2 regions of the Neobacillus sp. FW104-15D2 genome follow, and region 1 is predicted to be linked to the other one. Evidence: a T-box and tRNA genes for the amino acid it is inferred to sense, from the RefSeq annotation. Region 1 holds a T-box; the other holds one or more tRNA genes.
What was found. A T-box is a leader RNA that pairs with one kind of tRNA and senses whether it is charged. The one in region 1 lies ahead of AC3WR0_RS19250 (glycine--tRNA ligase), so its partner is inferred to be a tRNA-Gly.

Region 1 (10,084 bases):
ACTAAAAGAACTTGAAGTGGTTGCCCATACTCTATGTGAAACATTAAAAGGAATATTCCACTCCCGGATTGAATATCCGGAAATTACAAAACAGAAGGTGATAGAGGCATGAATTTAAATATTGACTTTATGGATGAAACAAATCAAGTAGCAGAAGACGATATTAAAGAAATTGAAAAGCTCCTGAATTTTGCAGCCGAAAAGCAAAAGGTTGAAGGTGGCACAGAGCTTTCAGTTACCTTTGTAACAAATGATAAGATTCAGGAAATTAACCGGGAATATCGTGATAAGGACAGACCTACAGATGTTATTTCATTTGCAATGGAGGAAATGGGAGAAGGTGAAATAGAATTAATTGGCGCTGGTTTGCCTCGTGTACTTGGGGATATTATTATTTCCACTGAGAGAACTAAAGAGCAGGCTGAAGAATATGGCCACTCTTTTGAGCGTGAGCTCGGATTTCTAGCTGTTCATGGCTTCCTTCATCTCCTTGGGTATGACCACGAAAATGAGGAAGATGAAAAAGAAATGTTTTCACTCCAAAAGGATATATTGGACGAGTATGGGCTTAGACGGTAAGAAAACCACTAAGCCTATCCCTCTTTGGAAGTCTTTTTCACATGCCATAGCAGGTCTTGCTTCAGCCGTAAGGACAGAGAGGAATATTCGAATTCATTTATTTGCTGCAGTTGTTGCTATCCTTCTCTCTTTCTTTTTTTCTATTTCATCGGTTGAATGGGTCTGTATCATACTAGCTATTGGCGGAACAATCTCTTTGGAATTAATGAATACGGCAATGGAAAGGGTGGTAGACCTTGTTACAAAGGACTTTCACCCTCTGGCAAAACAGGCAAAGGATATTGCCGCAGCGGCAGTTTTTGGATTTTCCATTGTTTCAGCTATTATAGGGCTGTTTATTTTTCTTCCTAAGATTATTAACGCCTTTTTATAGGCTTTTTTCATGGCCATTTGAAAACGATATCACGTTCCGTTAAAATGACAAGGCAGGCAAGTTAAATAATGCCTTAATGTTATGAGAAAATTCTAAATTTTTTATTACGATTTTGCTACAAATAATGAAAAGCCGCTGGTTTTGAGGTAAAATAAATATATCCCAACTTTTTCCGCTGGAAAGGGAGTATCATCTTGAATATCAATGAACTTATTGAAGAAGCAAAAAAGGCTAGGGAAATGGCTTACGTTCCTTATTCTAATTTCCCTGTTGGAGCAGCTTTATTAACTAGTGACGGCAAGGTATACCGAGGATGCAATATAGAAAATGCGGCATATACAATGTGCAACTGTGCAGAGCGCACAGCACTCTTTAAAGCCTTTTCAGAAGGTGATAAGAATTATTCTATGCTTGCAGTCGTGGCTGATACAGACCGTCCGTGCTCGCCCTGTGGTGCCTGCAGGCAGGTTATTGCTGAGCTTTGCGATAAAGAGATGGTAGTGGTTTTAACCAACCTTAAAGGGGATATACAAGAGTTAACTGTAAGGGAACTTCTGCCAGGGGCTTTTTCACCGGAGGATCTAAATGGAAACTAATATGAACAACAATCAAGGATATAAATCAGGCTTTATTTCTATTATCGGAAGGCCAAACGTTGGGAAATCAACTTTCCTGAACCGCGTTATCGGACAAAAGATCGCAATTATGAGTGATAAACCGCAAACTACTAGAAATAAAGTACAGGGTGTCCTTACACTTGAGGATGCACAGCTGATTTTTATTGATACACCAGGAATTCACAAACCAAAGCATAAACTCGGCGACTTTATGATGAAAGTAGCTCAAAATACACTCAAAGAGGTGGATCTTGTTCTTTTTATGGTTAATGCAGAGGAAGGCTTTGGCCGGGGTGAGGAATTTATCCTTGAAAAGTTTCAATCAATAAAAACCCCAGTATTCCTTGTTATTAACAAAATTGATCAGGTTCATCCCGATGATCTGCTTCCAATCATGGAATCTTATAAAGAAAAGTATTCTTTTAAAGAAATTATTCCTATTTCTGCCCTTGAAGGCAATAATGTTGATCGATTGTTGGATCAAATTAAAGGTTATATGCCTGAAGGGCCGCAATTTTACCCGGCGGATCAGGTTACAGACCATCCTGAGCGTTTTATCGTTTCAGAATTAATCAGGGAAAAGGCGCTTCATCTGACACGGGAAGAAATTCCTCACTCTCTGGCAGTATTAATCGATAAGATGGAACGGCGCCAGGATAAGGATGTTATCAATGTCATGGCAACAATTATTGTGGAAAGAGATTCACAAAAAGGCATTGTTATCGGAAAACAAGGAGCCATGATGAAAGAGATTGGAAAACGAGCAAGAATGGATATTGAAAATCTTCTCGGCTCAAAGGTCTTTCTGGAGCTTTGGGTGAAGGTTCAGAAGGATTGGAGAAATAAAGCCTCCCAGCTTCGTGACTTTGGATTCAGGGATGACGAATATTAATTTGAGCCCTAATTAGATTATTAGTAGTCAAGGGAAATTATGCATGCTCTGGATTAACAGTTTTTAGTACTCATGATTTTAGGATGGCAGGCTATGATAAATGTAAGGTTTTGAATTTGTAAATGCTAGTATAAATATTGAAAGGTGGGGTTTTGAATGTTGGATTTTACCTGGAAGGTTTTCAGTGAAACAGGTAACATTGACACATATCTTCTCTTTAAAGAGCTTGAGAAGGAAAGACAAGACAGACCCGGGACTCTGGATGATGAACTAGCAACAATGGATTCTCCTGTTTCATAAGTTTGACCTTCCATAAATGGATGGTGGCTTAAAATGCTCGAAAAATGCGAAGGCATCGTCATAAGAAATACGGATTATAGTGAAACAAATAAAATAGTTACTCTTTATACACGTGAGTGGGGCAAAATTGGGGCGATGGCAAGAGGAGCAAAAAAAACAAACAGCCGCCTTGCTGCCATCTCTCAGCTCTTTACACATGGATACTTCCTTGTTCAAAAGGGGTCGGGACTCGGAACTCTTCAGCAGGGCGAAATGATTTCATCTTTGCGATCCATAAGGGAAGATATTTTTTTAACTGCCTACGCGAGTTATATTGTGGAGCTGACAGATAAAAGCACAGATGATAGAAAGCCCGACCCATTTTTGTTTGAGCTGCTTTTTCAAACGCTTCATTACTTGGATGAGGGTTATGATCCAGAGGTGCTCAAGAATATTTTTGAATTGAAGATACTGAATGTACTTGGGCTACATCCTATATTGAATCAATGTGCAGTTTGTGGCAGTATGGAGGGCCAATTCTCTTTTTCAGTCAGAGAGGGAGGATTTATCTGCCACCGCTGTCTTGAAAAAGACCCGTATCACTTTAAAATATCAGCTGCAGCTGTAAAGCTTTTAAGAATATTTTATTATTTTGACCTTTCAAGGCTTGGAAATATATCAGTTAAAGAGGAAACAAAAGCTGAACTGAAAAAGGTAATCTCAGCTTACTATGAGGAATATTCGGGACTTCATCTTAAGTCAAAGAAATTCCTTGATTCCATGGATAATCTAAAGGGACTTATATAAAATTTTTTCATATACAATTAGAACATTAACCATTCATGTTGACAATGATTGCTGTTTTGGTTAATATCTGTTTAAAGTTAATTAATTGCAGTGACGGAAAGGAGTACTTTGGCTCCTCTGTATTAAGCGATCCCGGGACAGTGGAAGCCGGGTTATAGAGACCGGAGGAAGGCATTCCTGAGCAATCTTATTTAAAGAGGCCGCTTTTGCGGCAATTAGGGTGGAACCGCGGGTAACTCTCGTCCCTATGCGATGCGCATAGAGGATGGGAGTTTTTTTATTTTCCATTTTATTAACCTTAAAGGAGAGAAAAATGATGAGCGTAAGTATGGAGCAGATTGTTTCACATGCGAAACACAGGGGATTTGTATTTCCTGGATCTGAAATATATGGAGGTTTGGCAAATACTTGGGACTATGGTCCGCTTGGAGTGGAATTAAAGAACAATATTAAACAGGCATGGTGGAAAAAGTTTGTTCAACAGTCCCCTTATAATGTTGGTATTGATGCAGCCATCCTGATGAACCCAAGGACTTGGGAGGCGTCAGGACATATTGGCAACTTTAATGACCCAATGATTGATTGTAAAAATTGTAAAGCTCGCCACCGTGCAGATAAGCTAATTGAAAATGCTCTTGATGAAAAAGGAATTGAGCTAGTGGTTGATGGCCTCCCATTTGAAAAAATGGAAGAATTAATTAAGGAGCATAATATTGCTTGTCCTGATTGTGGCAGCCACGATTTCACGGGTATCCGTCAATTTAATCTAATGTTTAAAACATTTCAGGGTGTTACCGAAACTAGTACAAATGAAATCTTTCTTCGTCCTGAAACAGCACAAGGCATTTTTGTAAACTTCAAAAATGTTCAGCGTACTATGAGAAAAAAATTACCTTTTGGTATTGCCCAAATTGGCAAAAGCTTTAGAAACGAGATAACTCCAGGTAACTTTACCTTCCGTACACGCGAGTTTGAGCAAATGGAATTAGAGTTTTTCTGTAAGCCTGGGGAGGAACTAAAGTGGTTTGATTTCTGGAAACAGTATGCCGAGCAATGGTTAATATCTCTTGGTTTAAAAAGAGAAAATTTAAGATTACGTGATCATTCAGAAGATGAATTGTCTCATTATAGTAATGCTACAACTGACTTTGAATACAAATTTCCATTTGGCTGGGGCGAGTTATGGGGCATTGCCTCCAGAACAGATTACGACTTAAAACAGCATATGCAATTTTCAGGTGAAGATTTTCATTATAATGATCCTGAAACCAATGAAAAGTATGTTCCGTATTGTATAGAGCCATCCCTGGGCGCTGACAGGGTTACCCTTGCTTATTTAATCGATGCTTATGATGAAGAGCAGCTCGAAGATGGTACGTCAAGATCAGTTATGCATTTTCATCCTGCTTTAGCGCCATTTAAAGCAGCTGTACTTCCATTGTCCAAAAAGCTTTCTGAGAATGCAAGAGGTGTATATGAAGAACTTTCAAAGCATTTTCTTGTGGATTATGATGAAGCTGGCTCAATAGGAAAACGATACCGCAGACATGATGAAATCGGTACACCATATTGCATTACTTTCGATTTCGATTCTGTTGAAGACAAAATGGTAACTGTCAGAGACAGGGATACAATGGAACAGACAAGACTTCCTATTACTGAGCTAGTAAACTTCTTACAAGAGAAAATTAGTTTCTAATTATACATTAGAAATGACCGAATTGTTCTTCCGTAAACGAAAGACCGACCCTCAACCGGAAAACAGTAACAAAGAAAAGTGCGGCTGATTTAAGCCGTACTTTCTTTATTTTTTCAAAAACTATCGTTCCAACTGCCTTTCCATTTACTTGGATTGGTATATAATGTTTTTATATAAGTATAACTCTTTTGTTGTTTCAAGGAGGAAAAGTATATCCGTTTCGTCTTAAATGATACTTAAAGGTGGTGAGGACAATAGAACTTAACAAACGACAGGAGAAAATTCTGCAAATTGTAAAGGATAATGGACCGATTACCGGTGAACATATAGCAGATCAGTTAAATTTAACAAGAGCCACTTTGCGGCCTGATTTGGCAATACTAACTATGGCTGGTTTTTTGGATGCTCGCCCGCGCGTGGGGTATTTTTATACAGGAAAGTCTGGTACACAGCTTCTGACCGAAAATCTGCAAAAAATATTTGTCAGAGAATACCAGTCGATTCCCGTAGTGGTAAATGAAAATGTTTCCGTATATGATGCCATCGTTTCTATGTTTTTGGAGGATGTAGGCACTCTATTTGTAGTCGACCAAAATTCACTGCTTGTGGGAGTTCTATCTCGAAAGGATCTTTTACGGGCCAGTATTGGCAAACAGGAGCTAGCAAGTCTTCCAGTCAACATTATTATGACGAGGATGCCGAATATTACTATATGTGAGAGAGATGATCTTCTTATTGAAGTTGCAAAAAAATTGATTGATAAACAAATTGATGCACTTCCTGTAGTGAAGAAGACAGAAAAAGGTTTTGAAGTCATCGGCCGTGTGACAAAAACTAATATAGCCAAGGCTTTTGTTGCTCTGGGAGAAGAAGGTATGTAAAAAACTCAAAAAGAGGAGATGGTGGGGAATAATGAGTATACCAGTTATTTATGTCGTCTCTGATTCTGTCGGGGAAACGGCTGAATTAGTTACAAAGGCGGCAATAACCCAGTTTAACGGTTCAGGAATGATTCTTAAAAGATTTCCTTATGTAGAGGACAAAGAACATATTGACGAGGTAATTTCTCTTGTAAAAATGGACAAAGGTATGATTGCCTTTACACTTGTGAAGCCTGATATGAGGGAATATATTCAAAAAGCAGCAGAAAAAGAAGGAATTTATGCTTGTGACTTAATTGGTCCATTAATGGATCAAATTCAAGAGTTAACCGGAAAAGTACCTCTTTGTGAACCTGGCCTAGTTCGTAAGCTTGACGAGGATTATTTTAAAAAGGTTGAGGCTATTGAATTTGCTGTTAAGTATGACGATGGTCGTGATCCACGTGGAATAATGAAAGCTGATATTGTTTTAATTGGGGTATCAAGAACGTCCAAAACCCCCCTTTCCCAATACCTTGCTCTAAAGCGCTTAAAGGTAGCTAATGTCCCTCTTGTTCCAGAGGTCGAGCCACCTGAAGAGCTTTATAAAGTTCCGCCTGAAAAATGCTTTGGATTAAAAATCAGCCCTGAAAAACTGAATAACATCCGGCGTGAAAGATTAATATCCCTCGGTCTTAACGATCAGGCAAGCTACGCTAATATTGAACGGATAAAGGAAGAGCTTGTATTTTTTGAAAAAGTGGTTTCCCGAATTAATTGTCCTATCATCGATGTAACCAATAAAGCGGTCGAAGAAACAGCAAATGAAATTTTAAATTTTATACATAAAAGATGAACTTCCTGCACATAATCAAAACGGTTATGTGCATTTTTCTATAATTTGGGACATCGCTTTAAAGAATTTAATAAGTATTAAAAAGTAAATTTCTAAAGTAAAAATTAATGGAAAAATATTAAACAATGTACTATAATAAAAAATTGTGATAAAAATGTATGTTATTAGGTTTAGACTTTGGTTTGAACGAATAAACTATTTATTGTGAGATGTCAAGGGAGGCTCTTGAAAAATATTCGACATAATCTGTATTTGATCAAATAAGTTCTTTCTTGCTTTATAAATGGTCGTTGGCAAAGAAAAGTTATTGAGGCAAGAAGGATTATACGGAGTGATGTAGAATTAGTACTAATGAAATTGGCGTTCCCACTATATTTGTAGAGCAGATTCCTGTCCGGCTAAAGAAGAAATTGTCGAAATTACCTCTTGCTTTTCAATAACAGTCCTTTTTGTTGCTTCATATAACCACGTAATAAACGATTTACACACGTGGAGTGGAAATATGTGGATGTCGGAAAGGAAGCGGCTGATCTTTTTATTATGAATCATGCTGCTAAAGGAGATATTGCAGTTACCCAGGATATTGGCCTCGCTTCTGCCCTTCTTCTGAAAGGGGTTTATGTTCTATCTCCAAGGGGAACTTTATTTGAAGAAAAAGGAATTTTGACAGCTCTTGATATGCGTTTTTCAAGTGCAAAGGCATGCCGCAGTGAGAGTGTGGAAAAGGGCCAAAACCCTTATTATCTTCCGACCGGGAACGGTTTGTGAAGGAATTGACAAACATTTTGTCGAATATTGCAGTGGGATAAACGCTATACTTTTTTTAGAAAAATGGAGTTGTTTTCATGGCAGAGCGTATTGCCGAAGAAAAAATCAACCAAATTCGTCAGGGTGTAGATATTGTTGAACTAATAAGTGATCATGTTCAACTTACAAAGCACGGGCGAAATTACTTCGGATTATGTCCTTTCCATGGAGAAAATACACCGTCTTTTTCTGTCGCACCAGATAAACAAATTTTTCATTGTTTTGGCTGTGGTGCCGGTGGAAACGTTTTTTCATTTTTAATGGATCTTGAGGGGCTATCCTTTCAGGAGGCAGCCTTAAAGCTGGCTGAACGGGCAAATATTGAACTTGATATTAGCTTACAAACCTCTGGGAATGAAAAAGGAATCTCACCCGAACTACAGGCGATGCTCGATGCCCACGACCTTTTAAAGAAATTTTACCATCACTTGCTGGTAAATACAAAAGAGGGTCAGGACGCACTAGAATACCTGCTTAACAGGGGTTTTACGAGAGAATCCATTGATAAATTTGAAATTGGCTATTCGCTTAATTCGTGGGATTTTGTCGTTAAATTTTTAACGAAGCGGGATTTAAAGCCTGAATTGATGGAAAAAGCGGGATTGATTATCAAAAGGGAAAAGGACGGAACCTATTTTGACCGTTTCAGGGATCGGATAATGTTTCCGGTACTTGACCGACATGGCAAAACGATTGCGTTTTCCGGGAGATCTTTGGGGGCGGAAGAGCCCAAGTATTTGAATAGCCCCGAAACGCCAATCTTTAATAAAAGTAAAGTTTTATATAACTTTCATTTAGCAAAACCAAATATAAGAAGAACGCAGCAAATTGTCCTTTTTGAGGGATTTGCTGATGTCATTGCTGCTGACCGTTCCGGTGTGGAAAATGGAGTAGCAACAATGGGAACTTCTCTTACAGCCGAGCATATCTCACTAATCCGCCAAAATACAGGCAGTGTTACGATTTGTTATGACTCCGATAAAGCTGGGATTGGGGCCGCTTTCCGCGCTGGAAACATGCTAAACGAGGCAGGGCTCCAGATTAAGGTTGCTCTTATGCCAGATGGCATGGATCCAGATGAATATATAAAAAAAATGGGTTCCGAGAAATTTAGGAATGAAGTAATAGGTTCAAGCCTTACCTGGATGTCCTTTAAATTTCTTTATTATAGAAGAGGAAAAAATCTTCAGGATGAAGGAGATAGGCTGGCTTATATCGAACAAGTATTAAAGGAAATATCCCAATTGACTAAAGCGGTTGAAAGGGACCTTTATCTGAGGCAGATTGCGAGTGAATTTTCATTATCGCTTGAGGCATTAAATCAGCAGCTTCAGACATATGCTGCCCCGGAAAGGAATAAGCAGAACCGGGGATCACCACCTCCCATTCAAAAACCATTAATCAGGCAGACAGCAGGATTAAAGCCTGCTCATCACAATGCTGAGCGTAGCTTGATCGCACATATGTTAAAAAACAGGGAGATTGCCTTCAAGGTCCAGGACCTATTAAATGGCAGCACCTTCAACATAGATGAACATCAGGCAATTATTACTTATTTATTTGGCTTCTACGAAGATACTTCTAATCCTGATTCTAACGCGTTTTTAAATTATATTAATGATGATAAACTTAGAAGAATTGTGGCAGACATTGAAATGATGCCTATAAATGAAGACGTGATGGATAAGGAATTAACTGATTATATCAAACAGGTGTTGAATTATCAAAAACTGCTAAAAATAAAGGAAATGCAAGCTGAACAAAATGAAGCTGAGCGCCAAAAAGATTTTAGCAAGGCAGCATCGATAGCAATGCAAATCATTCAATTACGCAAATCCTTATAGATCCCATTTGGAAGTTGTGATTTTTAGAAGGAGGGGGACAAATGGCTGAAAAATCAGCACGTTCAAAAGAGGTCGAAAATGAATTGACCGTTGAACAAGTAAAAGACCAGTTAACGGTACTGGGTAAGAAAACCGGTGTCCTTGCCTATGATGATATAGCGGAAAAATTATCCGTTTTTGAATTGGACTCGCATCAAATGGATGAATTTTATGAATTTCTTGGCGATCAAGGCGTTGAATTGATCGGAGACAGTGATGAGGATGAAGACCCAGACGCCAAGCAGTTAACTAAGGGCAGTGACGAGGAATTTGATCTAAATGATTTAAGCGTTCCTCCAGGCGTTAAAATTAATGATCCCGTCCGTATGTACCTTAAAGAAATCGGCCGTGTAGATCTTCTCTCAGCTGAAGAGGAAATCAGCCTTGCTAAAAGGATTGAAGAAGGGGACGAAGAAGCAAAACGCCGCCTTG
Region 2 (10,084 bases), on a different contig from region 1:
TACACTGTTTTGGTTTTTTATGCATACACTAATTTCGACTGCCCAAAATACAAAGTAATGAAAAGTTGATTACTCTATCCTATGCAGGTTTGGCGAATAATTTACAAATAATTTTGACAATTATTTCGTGTATAGAAAAAAAGGCTGACATAAAAATCAAAAGCCGCATTTAACCCCCATGGGCCGTCCGGATGAAAGACATTTTCTTTCTGACCACCCGACTTGTGCCCATCAAATTCAGTTGAATGGCCGTTTCCTTCTGGACCAATCAGCTTTAGCCCTTCATAAACCACGTGCCCACCCCAGAGCCCACGCCTCTTGGAAGGTGCCAGGCACAATTTTGTCCCAGAGATGCGTCTTTCACATTTCACCAAGTTTTTCTCTAGTTGCCAGAGAATACAGTGGCAAAAAAATAAAAACCCCCACACATTGTGTGGAGGTTAGTCATCTTCAGGTTCATGCTGTATTGGATCCGGGTATTTTTGGTAGTCTTCTTTTAACTCCTGATTCGTTCTGCGGTTTTCCATTTGTTTGCCGAGGTTTTTGATGTCTTCCATATCTGGTGCCATAGATCCATTATCGGGTTGATAATTTTTATCAAGTTCTTTTGCCATGTTTTATCACCTCTAATGCTTCTTTTCCCTTAAGAGGGGATTTCTAAACAAAAAAGGCCAGCACCATAAGTACCAGCCCCTTTGTTCTATCGATTTAATAAGCTTCCCACGTACCTTAAAAGGTCGTTCGCGGAAGTTGTATTGTAGCCGTGTTCATCTACAAGTCTAGCCACAACATTATTAATTTTCTTCAGCTGCTGTTCATCCGGTGTTTTTGTGGAGGTCGTAATTTTTACAACATCCTTCAAATCAGCAAATAGTTTCTTCTGGATGGCTTCTCGAAGCCGATCGTGGGAGTTATAGTCAAACCGCTTGCCTTTTCTGGCAAATGCTGAAATTCTAATTAATACTTCTTCCCTGAACGCTTTTTTTGCATTTTCGGAAATGCCAATTTGCTCTTCAATTGACCGCATTAGCTTTTCATCCGGACTGATTTCTTCTCCAGTCAGCGGATCGCGAAGCTTCGCTTTATTGCAATATGCCTCAACATTATCTAAATAGTTATCCATTAATGTCTTCGCAGACTCCTCATACGAATAAACAAAGGCCTTCTGTACTTCCTTCTTGGCAATGGTGTCGTACTCTCTTCTGGCAATAGAAATATAATTCATGTAACGCTCACGCAGTTCAGCCGTTATGGATGGATGGTGATCCAAGCCGTCCTTTAAGGACCTGAGAACATCAAGAGCATTAATGGAAGGTATTTCTTTTCTGATTATGGTGGAGGAAATACGGTTGATTACGTAACGCGGATCAATACCGCTCATACCTTCATCGGCGTGTTCTTTTTGAAGCTCTTCAATATCAGCAGAATTATAACCTTCTACGTTATCACCGTCATACAGGCGCATTTTCTTAACCAGATCAATGTCACCCTTTTTCGGCTCTTTCAGCCTAGTAAGAATTGTGAACATGGCTGCGACTTTTAAAGTATGAGGGGCAATATGAACATCTGCAACATCGCTTTCCTGGATCATTTTTTCATAAATCTTTTCTTCCTGGGTTACCTTTAAATTATATGGGATAGGCATAACGATAATCCGCGAATGAAGAGCCTCATTCTTCTTATTAGAAATAAAGGATCTGTATTCTGTTTCATTCGTATGCGCAACTATTAATTCATCCGCGCTGATCAGGGCAAACCTTCCTGCTTTAAAGTTTCCTTCCTGAGTCAGTGAAAGCAAATGCCAGAGAAATTTTTCATCACACTTCAGCATTTCCTGGAACTCCATCATTCCCCTGTTGGCTTTATTCAATTCACCATCAAACCTGTAGGCTCGCGGGTCAGATTCAGAACCAAATTCTGCAATGGTTGAAAAGTCAATACTTCCTGTTAAGTCAGCAATATCCTGGGACTTTGGATCTGAAGGACTAAAGGTACCGATTCCAGTCCGCCTGTCTTCGGAAAAGAAGATTCTTTCAACTAATACATCCTCAATCCGGCCCCCGTATTCCTCTTCGAGCCGCATCATATTCAGCGGGGACAAATTGCCTTCAATACGAATTCCATATTCCTCAATAAAATCAGTACGAAGATGATGCGGAATCAAGTGGAGTGGATCCTCATGCATTGGACAGCCTTTAATCGCAAAGACGGAGCCTTTGTCTGAACGTGTATAAGCCTCTAATCCCCGTTTCAGCATGGTAACCAATGTGGATTTACCTCCACTTACAGGACCCATTAATAATAAAATACGTTTTCTAACATCTAGCCTTTTAGCAGCAGGGTGAAAATACTCCTCAACAAGGCGTTCCAGTGCTTCCTCTAGACCAAACAGCTGGTTGCTGAAGAATTTATACTTCTTTTTACCTTTAACCTCTTCAATTCCAGCATCTTTGAGCATATTATAAACCCGTGAGTGTGCAGATTGAGCAATCCATGGCTTTTCTTTCAGCAAGTTAAGATAATCCCTGAAACTTCCTTCCCAGCGAAGCTTTTCCTCTTCTTCTCGATAGTGTTCAATCTTTTTTAAAATATCCATTAGGTCAGGTCCTCCCCCTGTCGCTTTATCAGAGACGATTAATATACTCTATGCTCATGTTTATTTGAACATTCTCATTACCAGTTAATCCCAAAATACTTTTCCTTCATGAAAAAATAAGCTTTACGTTTTCATAGGCTAGGAAATAGGCTATAATGTTACTATATGTTTGTATAATAAAAATGCTAAAAAGGGGGCTTACATAATTATGGGTACTGTACTAGTCGTCGCTGTTATGATTACTTTTATTGCTGCCATATTTACAGCCGGATACAATGATAAGCCAGGAACACCAAACAAGTAAGTGTAAATAAAAAAGGCTGCCATTGGCAGCCCTTTTTTATTTTGACAAAAAAATTTTTTAATGCAAATCCATTTTATTTTTTTGAACAAATTCTTTCATGTACATACGCACGCGTCTTTCAAGCATTAATGCCATCTGCTCTGTCCAGCGGTCCTTCCGTTTGCCCTCTGTTCTTTCCTCATAATAACTTGAAATCAGAGCATCATATTCATCCAGCTGTCTTTCGTATACCTCTTTATCCTGCTGATACTCTTCTTCATGGTATACATGCTCCAGCGGAAGACGTGGTTTAATATCGGGATCCTGGTCTGGATAACCCACCGCCATTCCGAAAAGCGGGATCACGCGTTCAGGCGTTTTTAAAATTTCTTTTACCTCTGGAAGATTATTTCTAATTCCCCCTATATAACAGATGCCCAACCCGAGAGACTCTGCTGCAACAGCTGCATTTTGAGCTGCAAGTGAAGCATCGATAAGGCCAACCATAAATTTTTCCGTGCTTTCTATAGAAGGGAGAACATCCTTTCCTTCTCTTTTTCCAATTAGCTCATGCCTGTGAAGATCAGCGCAAAAAACGAAAAAGTGCCCGTTGTTGTCAACATAAGACTGGTTTCCAACAAGTTCAGCGAGCTTTCGCTTCTTTTCTTTATCTTTTATACCAATAATCGAATAGGCTTGTACAAAGCTAGAGGTCGAAGCCGATTGGGCAGAACCTACAATCAGCCTAATCTGTTCATCTGTTAAAGACTGATCCTTAAACTTCCGAATAGAACGGTGGCTTTGTAAAAGTGAAATAACGTCATTCATTTCAATTCTCCTTTCCTCATACCAAAATAATTCAACCCAAACACTATGTAAAAAATAAAGAAAACAAGGCGGCTGCCGAGCTTTGTAACGGCAGCGCATATTTGTACTAATTACTCTCTAAACGGTACATCCTCGCCTTTTCTTCGTGCGAGGCAAAGCCAGCTAAGCTTTCCTTGTCCTTTGCCTTTGCCTTTGCCTTCGCCTGACTAGGATATCCAGCCCGTCGTTCGTTCAGAATTTATGAATATTCTCTGATTAGGCAAACAGGCCGCTTGTCGACCTGTTTTTAATCGTTAAATTCTTTTAAAAGACCTGGGTAGTTTTGCTGGCGCAGCGCCTCGTAAACAAGGATTGCAGCCGTATTTGAAAGATTTAAGGACCGAATATTATCATTCATCGGGATACGAAGACTGGTTTCTTTATTTTTTTCCCTTACTTCCTCTGGCAACCCGGTTGTTTCACGGCCAAAAATAAAATAATAATCCTTGCTCGGATCACTATAATCAAAAGAAGAATGCGGCTTTTTCCCAAACTTGGTCAAATAAAAAAATTGACCGCCTTCATTCTTTTCATAAAATTCATCCAAGGAATCGTAATAAGCAATTTCCACGTGCTCCCAGTAATCTAATCCCGCTCTCTTCAGCATTTTGTCGTCGGTAGAGAAGCCAAGGGGGCGGATTAAATGAAGCCTTGTTCCAGTTCCGGCACAGGTTCTCGCGATATTTCCAGTATTAGAAGGGATTTGCGGCTGATATAAAACTACATGCAATGCCAAATTTTTCACCTCATATAAATAAATCTAACAGCTATTATACCACTCCTGCCCTCTCATACAACCGAACTTACCTCTCGCCCAAGATCGAATAGAACTTGTATTTAATATTAGGGGTATAGGCCGTCGAGTCTGTATATGCCCAATACCTCATCCGGCTATTGTAAGTGTGCGCATTGACTAGAGGCATTCCGTTTGCATCCTTGGCTACAACAATCGTATTGTGGTCAAAGCGTCCATCTCCCTGAAAATCATAGCAAATAACATCCCCAGGAAGAAGCAGCTCTGGCCTGCTTACTAATTTTGCCCCTAGCCCCGATTTAGAATTGTCCAGAAAGAGTCTCAATGAATTTGCCACTGCCCAGCTATAACTGTAATTTTGCCCCTTGATCCACCATCCCGTTTGACGGTTTGGATAACCTCTCATAGGCACACCACCTGCGTGCAGGCATTGGGATATAAAACTAGTACAGTCATTTTGAAATTTTCTATATGCAGGGTTGTAGTCATTCCACCATCTCTCAGCGTACTGAACAGCTCTGAGCCGATTGTATTCAAATGTACCTCTGTCATCATTTTCTTCTTCCTGCCGCCAAAGGTCAGGTTCGCTGTCTATCTTTATGCTACCATCATCAGGTATAATTTCATTGTCTTCCACCAAAACATTCTTATAAAATTTAGCTTCCCTTTGCTCAACCTCTTCCTCTATATAAAGAGTTCCCTTCTGTTTGATTAAATATTGAAAATGGAGCTGATATTTGGCCTTGCTAAACTCTTCATCTGCGGCTTTTTCAAGTATCTTTCCTGTCGCTTTTACCTTTACGATCTCTGCTGATCTTTTCATACAGGCGTCAATTTTTAATTGTGCTTGTTCCGAAATTTCCTCATCTCTCGATGCACTTACATAATGCTGAATTCTTTTTTCCAAAAAATCCTGAAGCTGCTTACGCATATATCATCGCTCCTTTCTTTTCATACATATGATAGAAAAAGCAATTCAATCAAAAAAATAAAGGAGCCAGTGTTTAAACCAGCTCCTTTGCCAATTTCAGGCCTTTTTCAATTTCTTCCAGTACTTCAGGGTCCTTTTCTTTAAGCATAGCTATCTCAAGTTCATTTTGAGCTAACTCCCCGCCAATTTTTCCGATTGCCCAGGCAGCAGTTCCGCGAATAACTGGCCGAGGATCATCCTTCATAGCCTCGATTAATTGCTCTAAAGCGGATTTGTCTCTAAAAAATGCTAAGGCAAGGATCGCGTTACGCTGAATAGGTTTTTTTCCTCTCCACGATCCTGAAACGTAGCCAAACCTCTCTCTAAAGTCCTTGTTGCTAATTTTAATAAGAGGTTTTAATAGAGGTTTTGCAGCTTCTGGGTCTGGCTCCATTTCTGTATGAAAGTGAAAATTCTTTCCCTTGTTAACGGGGCATACTGTTTGACAGGTATCACATCCGTAAACCCTGTTACCAATCTCCTCCCTGAATTCGTCCGGAAGGAATCCTTTTGTTTGGGTAAGGAAGGCGATACATCTATTAGCATTTAGCTGTCCTCCCTGGACTAGCGCACCGGTTGGACATGCATCAAGGCATTTCGAACATGTTCCACACTGATCCTCGATAGGCTTGTCTGCCTCGAAGGGTAAGTTTGTAATCATCTCACCTAAATAAACAAACGATCCAAATTCAGGGGTTATAATAGAGCAGTTTTTCCCGCTCCAGCCAATCCCGGCTCGTTCCGCAACCGCCCTATCTGAAAGCTCTCCGGTATCGACCATGGACTGCAGCTTTGCTTCAGGCAATTTTGTTTTGATAAACTCTTCTAATTTCCTGAGTCTGTCTCTAAGTATATGATGATAGTCCTGTCCCCAGGATGCGCGGCAAAAGATACCTCTTCTTTCGCCCTTTTTTCCCTGAATATGAACAGTCATTTTCGAAGGGTAAGCAAGTGCTATAGAGATAATAGACTGTGCATCTTTTAGAAGGAGCGATGGATTGACACGTTTTTCAGTATCTGGCTCTTCAAAACCGGATTGATAATTTAACTCCTGCTGGCGAACAAGCCTATTTTTCAGCTCTAGAAAAGGAGCAGCGCTCGTAAATCCAATTTTATCAATGCCAATTGTCTTGCTGTAAGCAATTACTTCTTCTTTTAATCGATTGAAATCCATTTACGAACCTCCTTCCCTGTTTAGTTTTATATAAAGGCGTCAGCCTGTATGGTTAATGATTACATCTTATTTATGATAAACTATTTTTAATGAATTTTGGAGGGTGAAACAATGGAAATTACTCTGTCATCCCAGTTAAAAGAGCTGGTTCCCGGCTTTAAAGTGGGAATCATTCAATACAGCGGTATTACAGTTGGGGATTCGCCGCAAATGCTAAAAGGAAGGCTTCAGCTCTTTCAGGAATCCATCTTTTTTGAACTTGAGGACAAAAGCGTTACTGACCTGCCAGGTATACAGGAATGGCGCAGCATTTTCAAAATGACGGGCAAGGACCCAAACCGCTACCGCCCTTCCTCAGAGGCACTATTCCGCAGGATTAAAAAACAAAACTACCTTACCTCTGTCCAAAGTGCCATTGATATTAACAACTTTTTTTCGCTGCAATACCAGGTGCCTATTGGGGTTTATGATGCAGATAAGTTGAGTGGTGCTGTTGAAATTCGAGTTGGCGCACAAGGAGAGGAATATGAGGGGCTGAACGGAAGAACTAATTCTTTAGAAGGTCTGGTGATTTCCGCAGATGACGAAAGCCCTTTTGGAAGCCCATTCGTCGACTCGGCCAGAACACCAGTAACTAAAGAAACAAAAAATGCCCTGCAGATTATTTATTTATCTCCATCCACAAATGAAGAAAATGCAAGAAATCTCACCGCGTCACTTATGAATATGTTCATACAGATTCATGGCGGTGATGGAACATATGATGTTTTGGGATGCTGATGCATCCTTTTTTTGCAAAAAGCATCTCTTTTACAGGACATGAAAAAACGCAGCGCTTCATTATTTTTAACGAAACACTGCGTTGGCTATGTATGGAGCGGGTGATGGGAATCGAACCCACGACATCAGCTTGGAAGGCTGGAGTTTTACCATTAAACTACACCCGCATATTTAAATGCTCTTAACGAATCAACTACTATATAATACAAGATTTTTCCGATTTGGTCAAGAGGTTTTTGTGGAAATTTGTCGAATTTATTTCGTATTGAGAGGGAATAAGGGCCTGTAACAAAACTTTATACAGAAGAAAGGATGTGAAGGAATGTTAATAAAATCGCGAAATGAACCGGAAGAATTATTATTATTAAGGATCCTGAATACACGGTGGAACCTCGATCCAAAGGAGGCTTCGAATTACTTGCACTTGAAAAAGGCTATTTAGGTGAGAAGCAATATGATTTGTTATTAAAAGATCTTACAGGTGATTGGCTGATTTTAAATGATCTTTTGTTTGATTGTAATAACACCTTATTTCAAATTGATTCTTTATTGATTTCTCAAAGTACCATTTACCTCTTTGAAGTTAACACGATTTTTTGAACAGTTATCTAGAAAATCCGCCAAATTATATGGCAAGCCGTTTAAACTTGCCGAAAGATTGACCTCATTACACTTGAATGAATCTCCCTATTCTCGAGTACCTGCATATACTTTTGAACAAATTAAAAAAGGGATTACCTGTTCATCCTGTCATTCTTTTATAAGGGAATTCGATACAAAGATTTTAGTTTGCAATAAGTGCGGCTACAAAGAAAGTATATCAGCCGCCATCCTAAGAAGTGTTGAAGAGTTTAAACTTCTGTTCCCGGATAAGAAAATAACTACGAATGTCATTTATGAGTGGTGTAATATAATTCACTCTAAAAGAGCAATTAGAAAAGCTCTTTATAATAAATACCAAGCCCATGGAAAAGCTAGAGCAATTTATTTTATCTAATCTGAATCACTAAGCACATTCGATGGTCCCCTATTGTTACCCCTTTTACTTCTCGCTACCTTTTTGGGGCACAACACTAACCCTATCGTTACCCCTTTTACTTTAGCAAAGCCATATGGGGTAACAATACTAACCCTATCGTTACCCCTTTTACTTTGGCAAAGCTTTTGGGGTAACAATACTGGGTTCACTATCTCCTCCTTTAGTTATCCATTTTCCATTTATCTTTATTTCCCTCTTCCCTTTTATCAAAAACTAATATCAGTTCATTAATCTTGTTTTTTTCTTCTCTAATAGTTAATAATGTATGTGTTAAAAACTTATGGAGGTGGGATTAAGTATGAGATATGTTAAATTGAAACATCAAGAAATTCCTGCGATTGCACTTGGTACCTGGTCATGGGGAAATGGTGTAAATGGCGGAGATGCTGTTTTTGGTAATAATCTTACCGGTGAGGATTTAAAGCCTGTTTTTGAAGCCGCTATGAAGGCTGGGTTTAATTTGTGGGATACTGCGGCTGTTTATGGAATGGGTGCTTCTGAAACAATTTTAGGAAGTTTTATTAAGGGACGAAACGATTTCTTAATTTCAACGAAATTTACACCTCGAGGAACCCAGCCAGAAGATGCTATGGAAGAAATGCTAGCTGGAAGCTTTGATAGACTCGGTGTGGATTTCACAGATATTTACTGGATCCACAATCCTAATGATGTGGAAAGATGGACATCAAAACTAATTCCTCTTATGAAAAGTGGAAAAGTAAAACATGCTGGAGTTTCTAATCATAATTTAGAGGAAATAAAGTTAGCTGCGTCTATTTTAGAAAAAGAAGGTTTGCAGCTATCAGCCGTACAAAACCATTATAGTCTGCTTTACCGTTCCTCTGAGGAAGCTGGCATTATTGATTGGTGTAATCAGAATAAAGTTTTATTCTTTTCTTATATGGTATTAGAACAAGGTGCATTAACAGGAAGCTATAGCTCCAAAAATCCTTTTAAAACTGGGACAAGAAGAGGAGAAGCTTTTACTTCCGAGGTTTTAGAAAAGCTTGATAACTTAATTGATGTAATGAACACAATCGGAAAAAAACATAACGCAGATCCTGCCCAAATTGCTATGTCTTGGGCAATTGCAAAACATACTGTGCCAATTATCGGTGTAACAAAGCCAAAACACATTGAGAGTGCTATTACCGCAGTCGATATTGTCTTAAATGAGCAGGAAATTAAGGAATTGGAAGAAGCGGCAAAGGCTACCGGAGTTGAGGTTAAAGGAGCTTGGGAAAAAAGTATGACTGAATAAGCCATAAGACATTTTTAAAAATCAGGGAGGTATTCAGATTGACTATTGAAGGTAAGGTTGTTGTTATTACAGGAGCCAGCAGCGGTATCGGACAAGCGGCTGCTGAAAAACTCGCAAGCTTGGGTGCAAGGGTCGTCTTGTCAGCAAGAAGAACAGAACGTTTACAAGAAACAGTCAATCGTATTAAAGAGGCTGATGGTGAAGCCTCTTATTACTCTGCAGATGTCACCTCTCTGGAGGAGATGCAAGACCTGGCAAGTTTTGCTCTTGAAGCTTATAATCGGATCGATGTTTGGATTAATAATGCCGGCTTAATGCCGCTCTCTTTTATGAATAAATTAAAAGTGAATGAGTGGAATC

Region 2: it encodes a tRNA-Gly, which carries the amino acid that the T-box ahead of AC3WR0_RS19250 (glycine--tRNA ligase) is inferred to sense. The anticodon was not compared.

Annotation. Positions count from the first base shown of each region.
Region 1 is NZ_JBYTCJ010000027.1:54,231-64,314, forward strand. It holds gene AC3WR0_RS19215 (HD family phosphohydrolase) at 1-112, shown strand, start outside; gene ybeY (rRNA maturation RNase YbeY) at 109-579, shown strand; gene AC3WR0_RS19225 (diacylglycerol kinase family protein) at 563-952, shown strand; gene AC3WR0_RS19230 (cytidine deaminase) at 1,147-1,548, shown strand; gene era (GTPase Era) at 1,538-2,461, shown strand; gene AC3WR0_RS19240 (YqzL family protein) at 2,618-2,761, shown strand; gene recO (DNA repair protein RecO) at 2,795-3,547, shown strand; T-box leader at 3,629-3,797, shown strand; gene AC3WR0_RS19250 (glycine--tRNA ligase) at 3,864-5,246, shown strand; gene ccpN (transcriptional regulator CcpN) at 5,489-6,127, shown strand; gene AC3WR0_RS19260 (pyruvate, water dikinase regulatory protein) at 6,159-6,962, shown strand; partial or broken gene AC3WR0_RS19265 (YaiI/YqxD family protein) at 7,336-7,771, shown strand; gene dnaG (DNA primase) at 7,808-9,613, shown strand; gene rpoD (RNA polymerase sigma factor RpoD) at 9,655-10,084, shown strand, end outside.
Region 2 is NZ_JBYTCJ010000024.1:72,485-82,568, forward strand. It holds gene AC3WR0_RS18090 (hypothetical protein) at 102-293, opposite strand; gene AC3WR0_RS18095 (hypothetical protein) at 441-614, opposite strand; gene AC3WR0_RS18100 (PrkA family serine protein kinase) at 701-2,596, opposite strand; gene nfsA (oxygen-insensitive NADPH nitroreductase) at 2,958-3,707, opposite strand; gene trmL (tRNA (uridine(34)/cytosine(34)/5-carboxymethylaminomethyluridine(34)-2'-O)-methyltransferase TrmL) at 3,994-4,482, opposite strand; gene AC3WR0_RS18115 (amidase domain-containing protein) at 4,550-5,431, opposite strand; gene queG (tRNA epoxyqueuosine(34) reductase QueG) at 5,505-6,644, opposite strand; gene AC3WR0_RS18125 (B3/B4 domain-containing protein) at 6,756-7,424, shown strand; tRNA gene AC3WR0_RS18130 (tRNA-Gly) at 7,518-7,591, opposite strand; gene AC3WR0_RS18135 (nuclease-related domain-containing protein) at 7,809-8,024, shown strand; gene AC3WR0_RS18140 (DUF6671 family protein) at 8,002-8,421, shown strand; gene AC3WR0_RS18145 (aldo/keto reductase) at 8,762-9,724, shown strand; gene AC3WR0_RS18150 (SDR family oxidoreductase) at 9,763-10,084, shown strand, end outside.